Regions from separate parts of the Paraburkholderia kirstenboschensis genome, predicted to be linked through region 3. Evidence: riboswitches for the same ligand, from Rfam matches in the RefSeq annotation. Region 3 holds a riboswitch; each other region holds the start of a gene.

Region 1 (7,490 bases), on a different replicon from region 3:
GCCGAATCGGCGCGCTGGTTCAGCGTTGACGTAAGCGCCGACGGATCGCTCGCTTCCTGCTCGTAAAAGAGCGTGATCTCGACGACGTCTTGAGGCACTTCCGCGCTGGCCTGCGCGTTCAGCGATAGCACGCCCGCCGGTTGATAGGGCGCGACGCTCTGCGCGCGTGCGATAGCGGGCGTGAGCACGAGGGCTGCAGGCGCGGCGCAGACAAGCGCGAAAGCGAGTGCACGTGCGGTGTTTTTCATCTGTGTGGAACTCCTTGCTTGAACAGGGTTGCGCACGATCGGACAGGCGCGATGCAACGGCACGGCGCTTCGTGCGCCGTTGGTAGTCCGTTTGCAAGTGCGTTAGGCGCTTGTAACCTGAGCTTGGTTCCCCAATTTAACCGTGCTATGAGCATCGGTTGGCCACATCGCTCGCGGGGCTCTTGCAGCGAGCACTGGCGAACTCAAGCGAGTTGCTTCGTAATGAAACGCCACTCGGCTTCTGTAACCGGCGTGATGGACAGACGGTTGCCTCTCGCAAGCACGCGCATGTCTTTCAGCTCTTCGTGCTCGCGCAACGCGGCGAGCGGAATCAACGGAATCTTCTTCTTGAAGACGACATCGACGAGAAGCCAGCGCGGCGTTTCCTGCGACGACTTGGGATCGTAGTAAGGACTCTTCTTGTCGAACTGAGTCGGGTCCGGGTAAGCGGTGGACGCCACCTCAGCGATCCCGGCGATGCCAGGCTCGGGACAACTCGAGTGATAGAACAGCACGCCGTCGCCGACCTGCATCGCGTCGCGCATGAAGTTGCGCGCCTGATAGTTGCGCACACCGGTCCACGGCAACGTACGGTGCGGTGCGTTGGCAAGATGGTCGATGCTTGCTTCGTCCGGTTCGGACTTCATTAGCCAGTAGCGCATGAATCGAAGGGAACGTTAAGGTTGGAAAACCCGGGAGCACAAACAAAAACGGCACCGGACCGTAGTCCGATGCCGTTCCAAATAAGGTCCCCGCCTTGGCCGCTAGGCCGGCATCCTGAACCGGGGGTTCAGAATTGGTCGCAGTTAGCAGCACTTCGGGTACATCAGACAGAGTGACGCGCACGCCCGTGCTACAAATTTCCGCAACCGTGCACATGGCATTGGTTCAAGGAATATATGACCTTGGCGAACCAGGCAGGGAAGCTAAACCGATCAAGCTAAAACTATTCAGGTGAAACGTTTGCCGAGTGTTACATCGTGGATGCTCTCACGCGCTTTGCTCAGCTACTTCCTGAGCCACCTGGTTGAATCAGCAGCCGACCCGAGGACCAGCCACCTTCACTTGCAAACCGCCTTGCAAACTTGCTGCTTACTGCATGGTGTACTGCTCGATCACAGTACCCAGTTGTTCGTTCATTCGATGCATTGTACGCCGGATTTCTTCGGCGGGAAATGCTTCTCCGTGACGCACGCTCGATTGCAGCTTAAGCAGTTCCGATGCCAGCGACAGCGCGGCCATGACAGCAATACGATCCGTGCCGCGCACGTTGCTGTTATTGCGGATCTTCGACATTTCAGCGTCGACTCGCGCGACTGCTTCAAGCAGCGCGCCTTCCGTTTCCGGCGAGCAGGCAAGACGATAGGGCACGCCGAGAATCGATACTTCGATCTGCTTGGTGGTCATGCATTTTCTCCGTGGCGAGTGGCGTCGCTCTCCGCTTCGACTTCATGCTGAGCGGGCTCGAGCAGATCGAGCTGGTTGTCCGGCTCGTTGTGCCCGCGAGCACGCGGCAATTTTTCGAGGATCGCATTGAGCCGCACTTGAGCGTCGTCGATCTTGGCCGACAGCGCGTCGCGCTCCGCTTGCAGTGCATCGCGTTCCTCGCGCACCATGGCAAGTTCCGTGCGCGTGGCTTCTGCCTCGGCGCGCGACTGGGCGAGCTGCTCTTCGAGCGCGACTCGCGCTTCGTTGTGGCGCTGGCTGATCGCAATCAGCTTGCCGATATTCTGTGAAAGTGTTTCGAGTTCGGTGAGCATGTGCTGCGTCCTCTAAAGACCTCGCATTTTAGCGCGGAATGCCGCACGTTCCGACATTTGTCTCGTTTCGAGACGTAACAACACCGCTTTATGCAGGCTTTTTTCGACTGAAGAAGAAAAAGTACTCGTGTGTCACAGATCGCGTCGGACAATACTCCGCCCCTGTCCGAATCAATCGCTGTCGTGACCCGCATTCTTGACTGGCCCCGAGGCCGCTCATAAACTGGCCGCACTCTGGTGCCCGCGCGCGCATTTCATTGCGCGCGCAGTTAAACGGGAAGCAGGGCGCGCCGTTCACCAGAACGCGCGAACCTGCGCTGCCCCCGCAACGGTAAGCGACCGCATTCGCTTTGCACTTCGTGCTTTGCAGTTCGCGTTTGCAGTTCGATCCCCATCGCGTGTTCCGGTTCAACATGCGAGTGTGCCACTGCGCGTCACGCGTGGGAAGGCGGGATCGGGCGTCGTCAGCCCGGATACCGGCCAGAGGGAGAGGCGCGCGCCTGCGAAATGTCATGTCAAAAGCGCTCGCGCCTCGTTACGCGACGGCCTGCGGGGAAGCGGGCCGCGCACGCCATCCACGGGAAATCTCACTTCATGCTGTCCCCTATCGCCCGCGCGGCGTTGCTCGCATTTGCAGGGCTGCCGCAGCTCGCGCATGCGCAAGCCGCCGACAGTTCGTCTGCGCCGTCGCATGCAGTCGCACCGATCGCATCAGCCGCTACAAGCGCTATAAACGCTACAAGCCCTGCATCCACCGCAATCGCCGATTCTTCGCCTGATGTTTTGTCGCCCGTCGTCGTCACCGCCGAGCGCGGACCTCAAGCGCTCGCCGATACGATCCCGCAAACGTCGCTATTCGATCAGCAGGACATTGCCGACACCACCGCAACCGATCTGCCAGGTCTGCTGCAACTCGCGCCCGGCGCGCAAATCTCGCGCACAGGTGGCCCCGGTTCGACAGCGAGCCTGTACTTGCGCGGCGCGTCGTCGACGCAATCGCTGGTTCTCATCGACGGTGTGCGCGTCGATTCCGTGAGTCTCGGTGCCGCGCAAATCGCGCAGATTCCGCTCGATCAGGTAGACCATGTCGAAGTCGTGAACGGCAATGTGTCGGCGTTGTATGGCTCCGGCGCGATCGGAGGCGTGGTCCAGGTGTTCACGAAAGACGGCGGCGATCACCCGCCGCGTTTCAATTTCTCCGTGGGCTACGGCAGCTACCATACGCAGACGCAACAGGTCGGCGCGAACGGCGCATTGGACAAGGACGGCCGCACGACCTTCAACATCTCGCTCGCGCGTTCGAAAGACGACGGCTTTTCCGCGCTCGATCCTCAACAGGCGCCGAATGCGAACCCCAATGCGAACGGCTATCTGAACGAAAGCATCTCGGCTTCGCTGCGCCATAAGTTCACCGACAAGTGGGACGCGGGCGTCCGCTATCTCCAGTCGAACGGCAACAACAGCTACGACAATGCGTACGGCGAGCCGACCGATCTGAACAATCTGTACACGATAGTGCGTCAGTTGTCCGCATTCGCGAACGGCAAGCTAACCGATTGGTGGACCACGCACTTCATCGTTGCGCAAGGCGACGACCGCAGCGTCTCGAACACCAACGGTCTGTATAACGGCCGCTTCGACACGGACAATCGCCAGTACACCTGGCAGAACGATTTCGCGCTGGCCGCGCAGCAGAAACTGCAAGTCGGCTACGAGCATCTGGACCAGAGCCTCGAGTCGGATACGTTTGCCGCACCCACTCGCCATGTCGACTCGGGCTTCGCCGGTTATACGGCGCGCTTCGGGCGCAACCAGATCCAGGCCAACCTGCGGCGCGACCAGTACTCCGATTTCGGCGGAGCGAACAGTTACTATCTCGGCTATGGCTTCGACATCACGTCGCGTTGGAAGCTAAGCGCAAGCTATTCTGATTCGTTTCGCGCGCCGAGCTTCGACGATCTGTACTATCCGCTGAGCGGCAATCCGTCGATCCAGCCGGAGCGCAGTCATTCGATCGAAGCAGCGTTGCAGTACGCGTCCAATGCGCTCGGCGTGATGCGTTTGAGTGCTTTCCAGACGCGTTATTCGAATCTGATCGACTATGAGCAGGTGACGCCCGGGATCTATCTGGCCGAAAACGTGGGTCATGCAAAAGTGCAGGGACTCGAAGGATCGTGGAGCGGACATGTCGGCAAGACCGACGTGCGCGCGTCGGTGACGCTGCAAAATCCGGTCGACCTGGACAACGATACTGACCTCGTGCGGCGCGCGCGGCGTTTCGCGTCGCTGACGGTGAATCGCAGTATTGCAGGATGGCGCGTGGGCGGCGAGTGGATCGTGAGCGGCCCGCGCGAAGACAGCAGCGGCAAGCTCGGCGGCTACGGTGTCGTGAACCTGGCCGCGCGCTACAACGTCACGAAGGCATGGCACGTGGCCGCGCAAATCCAGAATCTGTTCAACAAGGACTATGAAACGGCCTACTCGTATAACTCGCCGCGGCGCGGTGCATATGTCACGGTCGGCTGGCAGCAGCAGTGATGCCGGCGCCATGCTGAGAGCGCGCCGATGAGCCGTCACGCGGGTTCAATGCCCGCCACGCTTCAGGCGATGACTGCGAAGCGCGCCGCCGCGATCTGGCTCGTGCTTGCTGTCGCCGCGCTTGCCGTGCTGATGGCGTCGCTCGCATTGGGCAGCGTGGCGCTGGCGCCCGCGCGCGTGATCGAGGCGCTTTCGCCGCTGCATGCGGGCGCGTCCGACGCAAACTCTGCCGATCTCGCCGGCGAGATCGTGCGCACGCTGCGTTTGCCTCGCGCGTTGGCCGGTTTTGCTTGCGGCGCATTGCTCGCATTGGCTGGCGCGCTGCTGCAGGTGTTGTTGCGCAATCCACTCGCTGAGCCCTACGTATTAGGCGTATCGGGCGGCGCCGCAACTTTCGCGCTCATCGCGATGAGCGCCGGTTGCGCGTGGTGGCTCGTCGATGCGTCGGCATTCGCGGGCGCATTCGTATCCATTCTTCTATTGCTCGGCCTTGCGCGTCGCGAGTTGTGGCGCGGCGAACCGCAGGACACGTCGCCGCGCCTGCTGTTGACTGGCGCCGTGATCGCGGCAGGCTGGGGCGCGTTGATTACCTTGCTGCTCAATCTCGCGCCCGACAATCGTTTGCGCGGCATGTTGTTCTGGCTTACCGGCGACCTCAATGGCAATGCGCTGCCGTGGACCGCGCTCGTCGCGCTGGTCGTCGTGCTGATTGCAATCGTGCCCGTTGCGCCGCGCCTGAATGTGCTGTTGCGAGGCGACGCTGCCGCGCAGGCATTGGGCGTTGCGGTAATGCCGTTGCGGCTTCGCGTGTATCTCGCGGCCTCGCTCGCCGCGGCCGCAGCCGTGACGACGGCGGGCACCATCGGCTTTGTCGGGCTCGTGGTGCCGCACATGTTGCGGCTCGCGTTCGGCAACGACCAACGTATGCTGCTGCCCGCCGCGGCGCTCGGCGGCGGCGTCGCGGTAATGGGCGCCGACCTGATCGCGCGGCTTGTGATCGCGCCGGCACAACTGCCGGTCGGCGTCATCACGTCGATCATCGGCGTGCCGGTGTTTCTCTGGATGCTGCTGCGCGCCCGCCGATGATGCCCATTAACAACCTCGCGCAGCCCACGCTCAGCGCACAGCGCGTGAGCTTGCGTGCGGGCGCGCGCACGTTGCTCGACGCGTTCACGCATACGTTCTATCCGGGCGAGATCTGGTGCGTGGCCGGTCCGAACGGCGCCGGCAAGACGACGCTCTTATCCACGCTCGCGGGTTTGCGTGAACCATCGGCGGGGCACGTGGAACTCGACGGCGTGCGTATGACCGGCTGGCACGCGCGGCAACTCGCGCAGCGCCGCGCGTTGATGCCGCAAAGCGCGCCCGACGCATTCAGCGCGAGCGTGCTCGACATCGTAATGCTGAACCGCTTCCCGCATTTGACCGGCTGGGGTTGGGAAGGCGAGGGCGATCGCGAGGCCGCGCGTGCCGCGCTGGACTTGCTGGGCCTCACCGCATTGGCCGCGCGAGACGTGCTGTCGCTTTCAGGCGGCGAACGTCAGCGCGTGGCGCTCGCGGCCGTGCTGTGTCAGCAGGCGCCGCTTCTGCTGCTCGACGAACCTTTATCGCATCTGGACCTGCATCATCAGATCGAGTGCCTGGAAGCGCTCAGCGAATGGGCGCGTGAGCCAGCGCGGACCGTGCTGTTTTCCTGTCACGACCTGAACCTCGCACGCCGGTTCGCGACGCACGCGCTGCTGCTCGACGGCGCGGGCGCAGCCTACGCGGGGCGCGCGCACGAAGTACTGACGCCCGCGTTGACGAGCCGCGTATTCGGCTATCCGTTGATTCTGATTCGCGACGGCGAGCACGAGGCGCTCATTCCCGCGCCGCGTTCACGTCACGAATTCGCTTCGAGCCATGACACATCGGCAAGCTGACGCGCAGAACAGAACATCCTTTATCTTCACGAAACTCATGACCTCCTCGCCACGCTTGTCCGGATTGCCCCAGGTAGAACCGCTCGATCAGACGTTACGCAGCGAGCTTCAGCACATCATCGACACGAAGACGAAGCCGCCCGGCAGTCTCGGCCGGCTCGAAACGCTCGCGCGGCAGATGGGCCTGATTCAACGCACCACGCATCCAACGGTGGAGCGCCCCGCGCTGATCGTGTTCGCCGGGGACCACGGCATTGCGGCCGAAGGCGTCAGCCCCTATCCGCAAGCGGTGACCGCGCAGATGGTTGCGAATTTTCTGGCGGGCGGCGCGGCAGTCAATGCATTGAGCCGCGTTGCGAGCATCGAACTCGAAGTCGTCAATGCGGGGATTGCGACGCCGTTGCCGCGCACCGATGGCCTCGTCGACATTCCAGTTGGCGCGGGCACGCGCAACTTCGCGCACGAACCTGCGATGACGCACGATCAGGCGCTCACCGCGATGCAAGCCGGCGCGGCGCGCGTGCGGCATCACGTTGCGCTCGGCAGCAACGTGATCGGCTTCGGCGAAATGGGCATCGCCAACACATCGGCGGCGGCGTGCCTGATGAGCCGCATGTGCGGCGTACCGATCGACGAATGCGCGGGACGCGGCACCGGTCTCGACGACGCCGGGCTCGCTAAAAAGCGCAGCGTGCTTGCAGCGGCGCTCGCGCGACACGACGCGTCCGCGGCTCCTCTCGATGTGCTCGCAACCTTCGGCGGCTTCGAAATCGCGATGATGGCCGGCGCGTATCTCGCCGCGGCGCAAGCGCGAATGACGATTCTCGTCGACGGCTTCATCGCCAGTTCGGCGCTGTTGATCGCGGACGCGATTGCGCCCGACGTGCGTGAGTACTGCGTGTTCGCGCATGCGTCGAACGAGGCGGGACATCGGCGCATGCTCGACTATTTCGGCGCACAGCCGCTGTTGTCGCTCGACATGCGGCTCGGCGAAGGCACCGGTGCGGCGCTCGCGGTGCCGT
Region 2 (7,490 bases), 370 kb from region 3:
GGCTTCGGCGAGCGCCGGTTCGGCCATGTGTTCCGACGACGCAAGCAATGCCGCAAGCGAAAGAGGAGCGAGGCCGTGGGCGTCGAGTGACGCGTGCACGCGAGCCGCGATTTCGGCGGCGGCGTTCTTGCTTGCGGTTGACGCTGCGGGGCTGTCTGCTTGTGCGGGCGTTGAAGCCACAGCCCTCGGCACCACCGCCGCGACGACACTGCGAGGATGAATCACGAGCTCGTCCTCGCGTCCAGTCCATGCGCGAGGCGTGACGCGAATCGCAAGCCGCGCCGATGGCGAGCGCGGCAGTTGCGCGTCGTCGAGCCACGGCGCCTCGCCCTCTATGCGCGTGCTTTCGCCAGCGAGCAGGTCCGACACGAAACGCTTGCCCTGACCGATATCGGCGAGCGCATAACCATCCGGCGGATTGAGCACACAGGTGTCGAAGCGCAACTCGCCACTCGTGGTGATTGCAGGCGATACAGCGAGCGCGGCGGCAATCTCGCGTGCCATCACGTTGACGCCGGCGAGGCCGCCGAGCAACGGCACGACCGCGCTGCCGTCTTCGGCGACGGCAAGCACCGGCGGCTCGGCGCCCTTGTTCGACAGGAGCGGCGCCACGCAGCGAATCACGATGCCGGCTGCGCACAGCGCGACAATCGGCGTGCCCCGTGCATACAGGTCGCGTAGATGCGAGCTCAGTTCGGTGTAGGCGACATCGGCTTCGGCACGGCCTTGCAGCGCATGCACCTGCGAATCCGCATACAGCGCCTGAATGCGCCGCGCGGTATCCAACGCACCCGCGCCGAGAATGACGATGGCGGGCGGCATCATCCTTGCCATTTTTCCCCCGGCACGACGAGCAGCGAAAAATACGGCGACGCCATCGGATCCACCTCGGCGAGCGGGACGATGCGCTGGTTGCCCATCGTCGCCCGCTCGACGTACAGCGCGCGGTGCGCGAGCCCGAGTTCGCCGAGCACGCGCCGCACCTTGTCGAAATTGCGCCCGAGTTTCATCACGACAGCGGCGTCCGCATCCGCGAGACGGCGGCGCAGTTCGTCTTCCGGCAGCACGCCCGAGAGCACCGACAGGCTCTGGTTGCGATATACGAGCGGCGCACCGAGCACGGCCGCGCCGCCGAGCATCGAGCAAACGCCCGGCACCACTTCGCTCTCATAGCGCGCCGCGAGCCGGTCGTGCAGATACATGTACGAGCCGTAGAAGAACGGATCGCCTTCACAGATCACGGCGACGTCGCGCCCCGCATCGAGATGTGCCCCGACGATTTCAGCGGCGGTATCGTAGAAGTCGGCGATGATCGCTTCATACGACAGCGGCGGCTCCAGCGCTTCGGTCGTGACGGGATACACGAGCGGCAGTTGCTGCTGCGCGTCGTGCAAATGCGCTTCGATGATGCTGAACGCGTTGCCCTTCTTGCCCTTCGCCACGAAGTAGGCGACCACGGCCGCCGCCTTGAGCAGACGCAATGCCTTCAGCGTGATGAGTTCCGGATCTCCGGGACCGACACCGAGCCCATACAGACGCCCTGCACGTTGTTGCGCTGTCATTTATTCAACCTCCGTTGCCAGCGCGTTGACAGCGGCCGCAGCCATCGCACTGCCGCCGCGTCGGCCATGCACGACGACATACGGCACGCCGCGGCTGTTCGCGGCGAGCATCGCTTTCGATTCCGCCGCGCCGACAAAGCCGACCGGGAAGCCCAGAATCAGCGCGGGCTTCGGCGCGCCTGCGTCGAGCATATCGAGCAGATGAAAGAGGGCAGTCGGCGCGTTGCCGATCACGACGACGCTGCAGGCCAGATGCGGGGGCCACAATTCGAGCGCGGCGGCCGAGCGCGTATTGCCGAGTTCGCGAGCGAGCGCGGGCACTCGCTCATGCGTGAGCGTGCAGATCACGTCGTTGTTCGCCGGCAACCGCGCGCGCGTGATGCCTTGCGCGACCATGCCGGCGTCGCAGAGAATCGGCGCGCCTTGCGCGAGCGCCGTGCGGCCTGCTGTGCCGGCATTATCGGAGAACGCGAGATCGTCGATCACATCGACCATCCCGCAAGCGTGGATCACACGCACCGCGAGTTTTTCGAGGTCGGCGGGAATGCGCGACAGGTCGGCTTCGGCGCGGATCGTCGCGAAAGATTGGCGATAGATCTCCTGACCGTCGCGAATGTAATCAAGCATCGGTGTCACTCATGTGTCGCTTCGGACAAGGCGCGCGAGCGTATCGGCGGCCTGTTCGACTGTCAGTTGGCGCGCGACGCATTGACCGAAGCCGGGGCCCTGGTCGCGTCGGAAAAGGTCGTAGATGCCGGGCGCCGCGGCGAGCAGCGTGTACGGTGCGCAATGCGCGGCTGCACACGAGCGCGGACAACCGCTCAAATGCACGTCGACGCCGGCCGGCAGGCGCTTCGCGAGAGCCAATGCATCGGCTTTGGTATCCGCGAGGCTTTTCGCGCAGCCGGTGGAACCGGCGCACGCGATCAGGCGTGTCATGGCATCGGCGGAATCGCATGCGAGGCCCAGCGCGTTCAGCGCCGCAAGCACCGCGGGCACTGCGGGCGTTCGGATGTCGGGCAGCAATACGCTTTGCCACGGCGTGATGCGCAGCGTGCCGTCGCCGTGTTGTTGCGCGAGTGCGGCGAGGCCGTGCAGTGTGGCCGCGTCGATGCGGCCGAGCGGCGGCTGACCGCCGGCATGCCAAGTATCCGCGACGCGTTGCGTGTGTGCGCCGAGGCGCAATGAAGCATCGGCGGTCGTGCTGCGGCGCCAGTCGGCGAGCGTCGCGTCGCGTGTCAATGGAAAATCCACGTACGTTTGTGCATGCTGCAATATTGCGTCCGCCGAATGCGTGTCGAGCAGATGGCGCATACGCGTGGCGTCGGCAGCGGCAAGATCGAGAAACGTATGCAGCAGCGCGCGCACGAGCGCCGGAACTTGCGAGGGCAGTACCGAGGCCAACGCGCCTGTCGCATCCGCATGCGGTTTTTCAGACGAGCCCTCAGCTTTGCCTGATGATGGTGACGGCGATGTCGAGTTCCCGCCGATGTGCGTGTTCGCGCTCGCGCTTGCATCAACGGACGGGCAGCCCGCAAGTCCAAATATGAAGCGCACGTCACCGCCAGAATCTTGCGCCGCCGCGAGCCACACGTCATGCGGGTGGTCCACTCTTGCGAGCCGCTCGCCGCCGTCGAGCAACAACGCGAATTTCGGCGATAGCGCCGCGAAACGCGCTTCGCTTTGCAGCAGCGCGAGAAGCGCGGTGCACAGAGGTCTGGTGTCGAACAGTGCGGACGGGTCGCGTCCCGCAGTCGGGCTGATCATGACGTTGCGCACGTCGTCAGCAGCGGATGCTTTGAGTGCGTGCGCGTTTCGATCTCCATCGTGATCGTCTGCGGCGGAATCGGTCGGCGCTGCACCGCCCATTCCTGCAGAGCCGCTTGCAGCGCTCGGTCCGAGCCCCGCATCGAGTAGCGCGGCAACAAGCGCAGCTTCATGTCCGGCACGAACGCCGCGCAACTGCAGATTCGCGCGATTCGTCAGTTCGATTGCGCCCGCCGCATGCTGCGCGCTCGCATTCGCGATTGCCTCGGCCTGAGCCGCGCTCAACTCGCCGCCTGGCAGCTTGATCCGGCAGATGCCGCCATCGCGCGCGGCGACGATCCGCAGCAGGCCCGGACACGCCGAGGGCCGCAGCGCAGATGCCGCGTCAGGCAAGACGGTGGAGGGCGAAGCTGGATTCAAGACGGACACCGGGTTAGCGTCGCGCGACGGCCCGAGCAAGCGATCAAGCGGCATTGCTGCGGCATCGGTACACCCCGCCCGATGTTGGCTGGCACGAACAGTCTCGCCGGCAGGTCTCCTGGCTGGCAGGTCGTCGTCCGCCGCGGCCTTCCCGGTTGAACCAGTGGCGCCAAGCGCAGGCGGACTCGCTGCATACAGTTGCGGGGGCAGCCACAGCGGCAATGTTCCCGCTGTGTTCCCTGTTAGGCCCCGAAGGGCACCGGCGGCTGTATTATGCCTTTTTTCGGATAGCACAACGAGGCTGGACGCTTTGACCGGCGTGGCGCAGTGCATTGTTTGAGATACAAAATGAGGAAGGGTGCATGTCGGCGTGGCTGACGGTGGTGGGCATAGGCGATGACGGCTTCGCCGGTTTGGGGCGGCCCGCGCGGCGTGCGTTGCTCGAAGCGTCGGTGATTTACGGCGGCGAACGTCATCTGTCGATGTTGCCCGCGCGGCTGGCCGCGCGCCGCGCCGCGTGGCCGCGCCCGTTCGATCTCGCGCCGCTGCTGGCCGAGCGCGGCGGCTCCGTGTGCGTGCTGGCGAGCGGCGATCCGATGCTGTTCGGCGTCGGCGCGACGCTGGCTAGACAGTTGCCGGCCGACGAACTGCGCGTGTTGCCCGCGCCGTCGTCGTTATCGCTCGCTGCCGCGCGGCTCGGCTGGCCGTTGCAGGACGTGGCCACCGTGTCGCTGGTTGGGCGGCCGCTGCCCACCTTGAACGCTTGTTTGCACGACGGCGCCCGCGTGTTCGTGCTCAGCGCGGACGGGCGCACACCCGCCGCGCTCGCCGATCTGCTGAACGCGCGCGGTTTCGGCGCAACACGGATGACCGTGCTAGAACATCTTGGCGGCGACGACGAGCGGCACATCGACGGCCGCGCGGATCAATGGTCCGCGGGCGATGTCGCCGCGCTGAATCTGGTCGCGCTCGAATGCCGCGCCACCGAAGGCGCGCCGCGTCTGCCGCTCACCTGCGGCTTGCCGGACGACGCGTTTCGTCACGACGGCCAGCTCACCAAACGCGATGTGCGAGCGATCACGCTCGCGCGACTCGCGCCGACGCCCGGCGAATTGTTGTGGGACGTGGGTGCGGGGAGCGGCTCGATCGGCATCGAATGGATGCGCGCGCATCCGACTTGCCGGGCGATCGCGATCGAAGGGCACGCGGAGCGTCAGCGCTTCATCGAGCACAATCGCGATGCGTTGGGCGTGCCTGGACTGCAGCTCGTGGCGGGCCGTGCGCCGCAAGCGCTCGAAGGGTTGGCCGCGCCGCACGCGGTGTTTATCGGCGGAGGCGTGACGGTGCCGGACGTGCTTGAAACGTGCTGGGAAAATTTGCGCGACGGCGGCCGGCTGGTTGCGAATGCGGTCACGTTGCAAGGCGAGGCGGCGCTCGCAGCATGGCGCGACAAATATGGCGGCACGCTCACGCGAATCGCGCTTTCGGACGCTCAACCGCTCGGCGGATTCGATACGTGGCGGCAGGCGCTGCCGATCACCTTGTTCGACGTGGTGAAGCGTTGCGCTGCCGATGGTGCCCAGAGTGTTGTTGGCTACCCCAACGCTGCTTCACCGGCGTGACGCTAATGCGCGACGAAACGCCCGAACAACCCGCGCCGCTGCGCAGCGGCTACACGACCGGCAGTTGCGCAACCGCGACGTCGCTGGCGGCGGCCCGTCTGCTGCTCGCGGGTGTGGTCAGCGAGGTAGCCGAAATCGTGTTGCCCAAAGGCCAGCATGTGCCGATGCCGCTCGTCTTCTGCCGGCTGACCGATGACGGCGCAGAAGCCGGCACGATCAAGGATGCCGGCGACGATCCCGACGTCACGCACGGCGCTGTGGTGTTCGCGCGCGTGCGTCTGGTCCCCGGGCCAGGCGTTGTGTTCCGAGCCGGACCGGGCGTGGGCACGGTGACGCGCGCGGGGCTGACGCTCGCCGTCGGCGAGCCGGCGATCAACCCGGTGCCGCGCAAAATGATGAGCGAGCATCTTGCAGAACTCGCCAGCGAGCATGCATATGGCGGCGGCTTCGAAGTGACCATTGGCGTTGAAGACGGCGAAGCGCTTGCGCTCAAGACGATGAACCCGCGGCTCGGGATTGTGGGCGGCCTGTCGATATTGGGCACGACCGGCATCGTGCGGCCGTTTTCGTGCTCGGCTTATATTGCGTCGATTCATCAGGGCATCGACGTTGCGCGCGCTAACGGCTACACGCATCTTGCCGCGTGCACAGGCAATGCGAGCGAAGACGCGATGCGCTCACACTACGGATTACCCGACATTGCACTGATCGAAATGGGCGACTTCGTCGGCGCGGTGCTCAAGCATATGAAGCGCGCGCCGGTCGAGCGCCTCAGTATTTGCGGCGGCTTCGGCAAGCTGAGCAAGCTCGCGGCGGGCCATCTCGATCTGCATAGCCGCAACTCGAGCATCGATCTGCAACGGCTCGCCGAATGGGCCGCCGAACAGGGTGCGAACGACGCGCTGCAATCCGCAATTCGCGCAGCCAATACGAGCCAGCAAGCGGTCGCGCTAGCGCATGCGGAGCAGGTGCCGCTCGGCGATATCGTCTGCGCGCACGCGCTTGCCGTCGCACGCGAAATCGTGCCGCCGCAGGTGAACGTCGAGATGTTTGCAATCGACCGCGCGGGCAAGCTGATCGGAGTCGCGCGATGACGAGAGTCCTGCTGCTCGGCGGCACCGGCGACGCATTGCGGATCGCCCGGCAGCTCACTTCCCGCGACGTGTACAGTCTCGCGGGACTCGGCAAGGTGCCCGACGATCTGCCATGCAGCGTGCGGGTCGGCGGCTTTGGCGGCAGCGAAGGCATGGCGCGATACATCGCAGATGAAGACATCGGCCTCGTGATCGATGCGACGCATCCTTACGCGGCGCAGATCAGCGCGAACGCAGTGAAGGCGGCTCGTCACGCGCGGGTGCCGTGCTGGGCGCTGCGTCGACCGGCGTGGCAGCCGCGTGCCGGCGACGACTGGCGCATCGTCGGCGGCTGGGACGAACTCACAACGGCGCTCGCGCCATTCAGGCGGCCGCTCTTCACGCTCGGACGCGAACCGCTCTCGCATCTCGACGAAATTCCCGCGCATCAATTCTGGCTTGTGCGCTGTCTCGACTCGCACGCAGACACGGAACGCTCCCGCATACTCGCGGCGCGCGGACCGTTTACGCTCGAAGGCGAGCGTGCGCTGTTCGCGTTGCAACGCGTCGACGTCGTGGTCAGCAAAAATAGCGGTGGCAGCGCGACTGAGGCCAAGCTCGAAGTCGCACGTGAGCGCCGCTTGCCCGTCGTGATGCTGCGTCGGCCGTCATTGCCCGCAGCGGATCGTGAATTCGAAAGCGTGGCGGAGTTGCTCGAAGCGCTGCATCTGTCAGTTTGAGTCGTCCGTTTGAATCATGGAGTATTGAATGACGGTGTTTTTTATCGGCGCCGGTCCCGGCGATCCGGAACTGATCACGGTGAAGGGGCAGCGTCTCGTGCGCAGTTGTCCCGTGATTCTGTATGCGGGTTCTTTAGTGCCGGCTGCAGTGCTCGAAGGGCATTCGGCGGTGCAGGTTGTGAACACGGCCGAACTCGACCTCGATAACATCGTGGCGTTACTGAAAAGCGCGCACGACAAAGGTCAGGACGTAGCTCGCGTGCACTCCGGCGACCCGGCGCTGTACGGCGCGATCGGCGAACAGAT
Region 3 (7,490 bases):
TCTCATCTGACGATGACTCAAAACGGCACGCTCGACATCGACAGGTTGCGGCGGACCACGCTGACGGGCGCCGGCGACCGTCAACTGGAACTGCGCCGCGGGCAGGTCGAGAGCCAGGTCACGCATGCCACTAAGAAAGACGACCGCTTCCAGATCCGTTCGCCGTCGGTGGTCGCGGGCGTGCGCGGGACGCGCTTCAGGGTCGCTTACGACGGCGACGCGCAAACCCACGGCAGTCGAAGTGCTGGACGGCGCGGTCGGCGTCGATCCGGTCGCGGCGCTCTCGCGCAAGTCGGCACCGCTGCCGGGCGTGCCGCTGCAGGCGTCGGCGCAACTGCTCGCGGCGCGCTTTGGCAGCGTTACGCGAGCCGGCGCCGCGATAGGCGATGCAGTCGCGCTGCTTCCCGCACCGACGCTCAGGGAGCCGGCGAGAGTGCAGGACGGCAAGACGGTGGCCTTTGATCTGATTCCGCGGATCTGTCGGGCGGGCAACTGGTGGTGAGCGATCTGCCGCCAGGCGTCTATTACTGGACCATCGTTGCCGAGCAGTTCGACAACGGCCGCTTGTACGAGACGGCCAGCGCAGTTCGCACGTTTATGCTTGCCCGCTGACGCTGGTAGATTCAATGGCTCGCACGTGGTCGCGCAGATCGGTGTTGGTGTGAGCGACTGCGCGTCTGGCGATTGCGGCCCGCTGACCGACGCACCGGTCTCGCTATTCGGCGCACGCGTCTACCGTCATACGCTCACGCTGCGGTTTTTCGAACGCGCGAGCGGGCGCGAAGTGTACAAGGTCAGCGCGGCAAGTACAGACCACGACGCCGATCCGCTGAGCGCCTTGCCCGCGCTGATCAGAAGCGCGCTGGTGCAATTCCCGTTCGACCCACCGGCCGACTGGCGCGTTAGGTTGCGCACGAATGAAAAGCGCGGCGTGCCGGACGTGGTCTCGGTGACGCCGCTCCAAAAATAACACCGCTACAGCGGATCGCGCGGTGACTGCTCCTGCGGTATCGGATCTTCGGGCCAGCGGTTTTCAAACACGCAATCGGCGAGCGGCGTGCGCTCCGCCCATCGCTCGGTTTGCAGCATCGGTTCGCTATAAAAATGGTCGACGTGGCCAAGACACAGTATGGCGACGGGCCGCGCGCCTTCCGGCATGCGCAGAAGCCGGCGCACTGCGTCGACGTCGAACAGGGACACCCAGCCCATGCCGAGCCCTTCCGCGCGGGCGGCGAGCCACATGTTCTGGATCGCGCACGCCACCGATGCGAGGTCCATTTCCGGCAGTGTGCGGCGGCCGAAAATGTGCCGCTCGCGGCCGTCCATCAGCGCCATGACGAGCAGTTCTCCGCATTCCAGCATGCCTTCCACTTTCAGCTTCATGAACTCTTCGCGGCGTTTGCCGAGCGCGTCGGCGGTGGCAAGCCGTTCGCTTTCGACGTTCGCATGCAAGGCGCTACGCAAGCCGGGATCGGTGATGCGCGCGATGCGCCACGGCTGCATGAAGCCCACGCTCGGCGCATGATGCGCGGCATCGAGCAGACGCTGCAATACCGCGGCATCGACGGGATCGCGCACGAAATGGCGCATGTCGCGGCGCTCGTAAATCGCGCGATAGACCGCGTCGCGGTCGGCTTCGTTAAAAGGCTTCGCCATTGAACAGAGCGGCCGTGAAGGCCGGGTTGGAGGGCCAGTAAGCGTGCATGTAAGTCGCGACAATCGAGCCGACGCGATATACAGCCTCGCCCGGTGCATCGCCTTGAGGCCGCGTGGCTGAACGCAACGGCGAGAGCGACATGCTCAGCTTCGAGTAGTGAAACGTGTGGCCGGTCATTGGACCATGCATGCTGTCGATCTGTTGCATGCCGAGCCCCGTGAAGCGTGTATGCATCGTCGCGTGACCGGGCAGCAGGCCGAGCATCGACGTGCTGACACCTTGCGTGTCGGTGAGCATATCGAGCAGATATAGCATGCCGCCGCATTCGGCGACGAGCGGTTTGCCGGCCGCCGCGTGCGCGCGGATGGCCGCGGCGCTGCGGGCATTCGCGGCGAGCGCCGCCGCGTGCAGTTCAGGATATCCGCCGGGCAGATACAACGCGTCGGTGTCGGAGGGCAACGCTTCGTCGGCGAGCGGCGAAAAGTAGTGGACATGGGCGCCGAGCGCTTCGAGCAGCGTGACGTTGGCCGGGTAGATGAACGAGAAAGCGGCATCGCGCGCGATGGCAATTTTTCTGTTGTGCAGAAGGCGCGGAAGTACTTGCGGTGTGGGCGGGCCAAACTCCACGGCGGGCGGCAACTCGGCCAGCACTGTATGACTGAGCGCGTCGGCGGCGCGATCCAGACGCGCGTCGAGATCGTCGATTTCCGCGGCCTGATGCAAGCCAAGGTGGCGATCGGGCAATTCGATTTCGTCGCTGGCGGCAATGTGCCCGCACCAGCGTAGCGGGGGCGGCAACGCCTCTTCGAGCATTTGCGCATGACGCGAGGAGCCGACGCGGTTTGCGAGCACGCCATGAAACGGCACCTGAGGCCGGAAATTGGCGAGGCCGAATGCGACCGCGCCGAAGGTCTGCGCCATCGCCTTGGCCGAAATCACCGCGAGTACCGGCACGCCGAAAGCGGTCGCGAGATCGGCGCTGCTCGGCGTGCCGTCGAAGAGACCCATCACACCTTCGATCAGGATCAGGTCGGCTTCGTCCGCCGCCTGCGCGAGAAGATTGCGGCAGGCGTCCCTGCCGACCATCCACAGATCGAGCGACAGCACAGGCGCGCCGCTTGCGCGCGAGAGGATCATCGGATCGAGAAAGTCGGGCCCGGTCTTGAACACGCGCACACGCCGCCCCAGTCGCCGATGGTAGCGCGCGAGGCCCGCGGTAATCGTGGTCTTGCCTTGACCCGACGCGGGCGCGCTGATAAAAAGCGCGGGGCAGGCGGACACCTTCAGAACTCCACGCCGCGCTGCGCCTTGACGCCTTGCTCGCGGTACGGATGCTTGACGATACGCATCTCGGTGACGAGGTCGGCGGCTTCGATCAGCGCGTCGGGCGCGTGGCGGCCGGTCACGACCACATGCAGCATCGCCGGACGCGCGTTGATGACGGACAGCACTTCGTCGAGCGGCAAATATTCGTACTTGAGCACCGTGTTCAGTTCGTCGAGGATGACCATCTGATAATCGCCGCTTTCGATCATCCTGCGTGCTTCGTCCCAGCCTTTGCGCGCGGTGGCGATGTCGGCGTCGCGGTTCTGCGTGTTCCAGGTGTAGCCGTCGCCCATCGTCACGAAGTCGCAGTTGGCAATTGCGCCGAGGAAGTCGCGCTCCGACGTATGCAGCGCGCCCTTGATGAACTGCACGACGCCAAGGCGCATGCCGTGGCCTAGCACACGCACGGCCATGCCGAAGGCGGCGGTTGTCTTGCCCTTGCCGGTGCCGGTGTTGACGATCAGCAGACCCTTTTCGACGGTCGCGTTGGCCTGCTTCTTTTCGTGGCCTTCGCGCCGGCGTTCGGTCATGCGTTGGTGCGATTCGCGATCGGTCTTCATGGAAGGTCCTGTTGGATGATGGTGACAGTGTCTGCTTGTGCGGGTTCGGTCGAAGCAATCGCCACGGTGACACCAGCGTAAACGGTTTTGCGAGCGATCAGACGCGCGGTGCGGGCGGCGGCCACCCCGAGCAACGCGCACGGTTCGCACACGCCGTCCACGCCGAGATGCTCGCGCGCGGCGACCGACGGTTCGTGAACGCTGATCGCGGCAATCTGCTCGCGGTTGAACACTTGCAGCGGCAACCCGTGACGCGCGCAGAATTCCAGCAGGCCCTGTTCGTCCGCTTTCGTTTCAATAGAGGCTACCGTTGCAATCTCTTCGAAGGCGTGCGAACCGAGCGCTGCGCGCACCGCCGTTTCGATTTCGTCCGCCGATGTATGCAGGCGGCAGCCGATGCCCACGCTAAGCGTTTTCATTTCGCGTCCGGCGAAGACGCCGCATCCGATGAGCTTGCCGCGGCGGCACGCGCGAGCGCCAGCGACGCGACGCCGCCGATCACCACGATCGCAGGCGAGCCGAGTCCCGCACGCGCGACGGCATCGGCAAATTCGCCGAGGGTGGAAAGTGCATGGCGTTGCTCCGGACGCGTGGCCGATTCGATTGCCGCACACGGCGTGTCGGCGCGCATGCCGGCCGCGAGCAATGCGCCGACGATGTCGTTCAGCCGCCGCATGCCCATGTAGATGACGAGGGTCATGCGGGTGGCGGCGAGCGCGGCCCAATCCGGCTCGCTGCTGCCCGCGCCGTGGCCGGTCACGAATATCACGCCTTGCGCGTGATCGCGGTGTGTAACCGGAATGCCGATAGCCGCGGGCGCCGCGATTCCCGCTGTGATTCCGCTGACGATCTCCACTTCGATACCTGCGGCATGCAGCGCCTGCTGCTCTTCGCCGCCTCTGCCGAACACGAACGGATCGCCGCCCTTGAGCCGCGCGACGCTGCGCCCGGCACGCAGATGCTCGAGCATTTGCGCGACGATGCCTTCTTGCGGCGTCGACGGATGACCGCCGCGTTTGCCGACATAGAGAACTGACGCATCGGCGCGCGCGAATTGCAGCACGTCGGGATTCACGAGATCGTCGACGAGTATCACGTCGGCTTGTGCGAGGGCGCGCGTCGCCTTCAGCGTCATCAGTTCGACGTCGCCGGGACCTGCGCCGATCAGCCACGCGCGTGTCATCGCGGCTCGCTAATCGTGCACGGCAACGACGTTGCGCGCCACACCGACACGCACCATGCGGAGCGGCACGCGAATGGGCCCAATTGAGTGGAGATCGAAGTCATTCAAGCGGTGTCTTCACGCACGACGGCACGCGCGGGTGCGGACCCGGTCGCTGCATCGTGCTTCAGCGCCTTCACATCCGTCCCTCGCGGATTCCGGCTGCCGGCGGCGTGACGTCGTGAAACGCGCGGCCGCCTCCGCGTCTGGCCGGTATCCGGGCTGGCGGCCTCACGCGCTTTGCCTTCCCGTCCGCATTCATTCGAATGTATCGGACAGTGGCATCGAAAACGCATGCGCGGTGCAGCATGAACATTGCACCGCAGGTCGCTTACCGTTGCGGGGACAGCACAGATTGAGCGCAGGAGCGCTGCCTGTTTCCCGTTTAACTGCACACGCGAATGCATGTGCGGGCACCAAACGCGCGCATACGATAGCACACGAGAAGCCCGTGCGATAAGCGCGCCGGGCCCGCGTTTCCTTGACGGCGCCAGACGGTGGGCCTACACTCGCACGCACTTCTGGTGCTCGTGTGCGCGCTCGTGCGCATGCAGTTAAACGGGAAACAGGGCGCCCGCCTGTCACGGTTTGGGCCAACCTGTGCTGCCCCCGCAACGGTAAGCGAAAAGTGACGTCATGGCCGTTCGCATGGCGCCGCAGTGCCGGCTTCGATGTCCACGCGCAAGGCCGCGTGGGCATATCACCACTGGGCGAGAAATCACTCGTTCGGGAAGGGGAAGCGGCGCTTTCGCCAGCCCGGATACCGGCCGGAACACGAAGGGCGAACGTCGCGGGGATGCGGCGCTGCGCTCATGCCCTCACACCCGTTTTCTGCGTTTTCCTGTTGTAGCAAGGCCGTCGTTCATGCCAGAGGCGCGCGCTTGACCTCATGCGTGCCCACTACGCCGGCCGGCGCCTGCAACTTCTGGAATGGACCTCACGATGCAAACTCAAATGCGCAAGATCCCCGTCACCATCGTCACGGGCTTTCTCGGCAGCGGCAAGACCACGCTCTTGCGGCACATTCTTCAGCATGCGGGCGGCAAGCGCATCGCGGTGATCGTCAACGAGTTCGGCGAGCTCGGTATTGACGGCGAAATCCTGAAGGGTTGCGGCATCGGTTGCGACGAGAACGGTGTCGAAACAGAAGGGCAATTGTATGAACTCGCGAACGGCTGCCTCTGCTGCACGGTCCAGGAGGAATTTTTTCCGGTGATGGAAAAGCTCGTCGAGCGCCGTGAGCAGATCGACCATGTGCTGATCGAAACATCGGGGCTCGCGTTGCCGAAGCCTCTCGTGCAGGCGTTCAACTGGCCGCAGATCAAAAACAGTTTCACCGTGGATGCGGTGATTACCGTGGTCGACGGCCCCGCTGCCGCGAGCGGCCAGTTCGCAGAAAACCCGCTCGCCGTCGACGCGCAGCGCAAAGCCGATCCCAATCTGGATCATGAATCGTCGCTGCACGAGTTGTTCGAAGATCAATTGTCCTCAGCCGATCTGGTGATTCTGAATAAAACAGATCTGCTCGATGAGGCTCGTCAGAACGCGGTCGAAGCGTTGATACGCGAAGAGATTCCGCAGCAAGTGAAGGTCGTGCGCGCGCAGATGGGGCAGCTCGATCTGCACACGCTGTTCGGGCTCGAAGCGGCCTCGGAAGAAACGATTCATTTGCGCCACGACCATCACGGTTCGGCGGACGACGCGGATCATCATCACGATGAGTTCGATTCGGTGGTCGTGCATGCAAACGCGCTGTCGCGCGACGCGGTAATCGCCGCGCTGCAAGCGCTCGTTCAGAGCAACACCATTTACCGTGTGAAGGGTTTCGCGGCCTTGCCGGGCGCAGCAATGCGTCTCGTGATTCAAGGCGTGGGCCGGCGCTTCGACAGTTATTTCGACCGACGCTGGCAAGCCGGCGAGGCGGGCGAAAGCCGCTTCGTGCTGATCGGCGAAGACCTCGACCAGGCCGCGCTGCAACGCGCGTTCGACGCGGCGCTGGGCTTGTCGAACGCCCCAGCGTCGGGCGTCGCGGCGCAGCAGGCGTAAGCGCACATGCATCTGCTGCGCACCACGCCGGGCGGTTTCGTCGACGATACGCAAGGCGTGATCCGTATCGATCAGCGGCCTGCGGATATCGTCGTGCTCAGTTCGGCGGACACCACGCTGTCGCTGCTGGCAAGTGCGTTTCCTCGTCTCGGCGACGGCTTTCCGAGCGTGCGCCTCGCAAACGTGACCTATCTGCGGCAACCGGCGTCGGTGGATTTCTACGTCGAAGATGTGCTGCAACACGCGCGCGTTGTCGTAGTCGATCATCTTGGCGGCGAAGCGTATTGGCCGTATGGCATCGAACAGGTCGTCGCGCTAGCGGAGCGCAAACAGCAAACGCTTGCGATGTTTTCGGGCGATCTGCAGGAAGATCCCAATCTGCTTGCGCGCAGCACCGCGGGCGCTGATCTATGCCATCAGTTGTGGCGTTATTTGCGGGAAGGCGGTCCGCAGAACGCCGAGGCGTTTCTGCGCTGCATCGCGCATCGCGCGCTTGGTTGGGGACAGGAGCCAGCGCCGCCGCGCGCGTTGCCGGCCGCGTCGCTTTACCATCCACAACGCGACACGCCGACTATCGCCGACTGGCAAGCGCGCTGGCGGCACGATGCGCCGGTTGCGGCGATACTTTTCTACAAGGCGCATCTTCAGGCGGCCAACACAGCAGTGTTCGACGCGCTGA

What was found. Region 3 has a riboswitch for cobalamin ahead of cobW (cobalamin biosynthesis protein CobW). Riboswitches for the same ligand answer to the same signal wherever they lie in the genome.
Region 1: linked by a shared signal. The riboswitch ahead of RW095_RS39430 (TonB-dependent receptor domain-containing protein) and the one ahead of cobW (cobalamin biosynthesis protein CobW) in region 3 are both predicted to bind cobalamin.
Region 2: linked by a shared signal. The riboswitch ahead of RW095_RS21075 (oxidoreductase) and the one ahead of cobW (cobalamin biosynthesis protein CobW) in region 3 are both predicted to bind cobalamin.

What each region holds. Positions count from the first base shown of each region.
Region 1 is NZ_CP136513.1:3,732,787-3,740,276, forward strand. Features, by position in the region: gene RW095_RS39405 (SIMPL domain-containing protein) at 1-248, opposite strand, end outside; gene RW095_RS39410 (EVE domain-containing protein) at 452-910, opposite strand; RNA gene ssrS (6S RNA) at 994-1,175, opposite strand; gene RW095_RS39420 (cell division protein ZapA) at 1,341-1,655, opposite strand; gene RW095_RS39425 (ATPase) at 1,652-2,008, opposite strand; cobalamin riboswitch at 2,227-2,507, shown strand; gene RW095_RS39430 (TonB-dependent receptor domain-containing protein) at 2,603-4,546, shown strand; gene RW095_RS39435 (FecCD family ABC transporter permease) at 4,574-5,632, shown strand; gene RW095_RS39440 (ABC transporter ATP-binding protein) at 5,629-6,468, shown strand; gene cobT (nicotinate-nucleotide--dimethylbenzimidazole phosphoribosyltransferase) at 6,506-7,490, shown strand, end outside.
Region 2 is NZ_CP136512.1:2,699,653-2,707,142, forward strand. Features, by position in the region: gene cobJ (precorrin-3B C(17)-methyltransferase) at 1-825, opposite strand, end outside; gene RW095_RS21065 (precorrin-2 C(20)-methyltransferase) at 822-1,562, opposite strand; gene RW095_RS21070 (precorrin-8X methylmutase) at 1,563-2,189, opposite strand; gene RW095_RS21075 (oxidoreductase) at 2,199-3,758, opposite strand; cobalamin riboswitch at 3,841-4,028, opposite strand; gene cbiE (precorrin-6y C5,15-methyltransferase (decarboxylating) subunit CbiE) at 4,112-5,371, shown strand; gene RW095_RS21085 (cobalt-precorrin-5B (C(1))-methyltransferase) at 5,377-6,465, shown strand; gene RW095_RS21090 (cobalt-precorrin-6A reductase) at 6,462-7,184, shown strand; gene cobM (precorrin-4 C(11)-methyltransferase) at 7,213-7,490, shown strand, end outside.
Region 3 is NZ_CP136512.1:11,926-19,415, reverse strand. Features, by position in the region: partial or broken gene RW095_RS08750 (FecR domain-containing protein) at 1-612, shown strand, start outside; gene RW095_RS08745 (hypothetical protein) at 638-970, shown strand; gene bluB (5,6-dimethylbenzimidazole synthase) at 976-1,656, opposite strand; gene RW095_RS08735 (cobyrinate a,c-diamide synthase) at 1,640-2,938, opposite strand; gene cobO (cob(I)yrinic acid a,c-diamide adenosyltransferase) at 2,941-3,543, opposite strand; gene RW095_RS08725 (cobalamin biosynthesis protein) at 3,540-3,962, opposite strand; gene cobA (uroporphyrinogen-III C-methyltransferase) at 3,959-4,726, opposite strand; cobalamin riboswitch at 4,957-5,201, opposite strand; cobalamin riboswitch at 5,271-5,551, shown strand; gene cobW (cobalamin biosynthesis protein CobW) at 5,708-6,811, shown strand; gene cobN (cobaltochelatase subunit CobN) at 6,818-7,490, shown strand, end outside.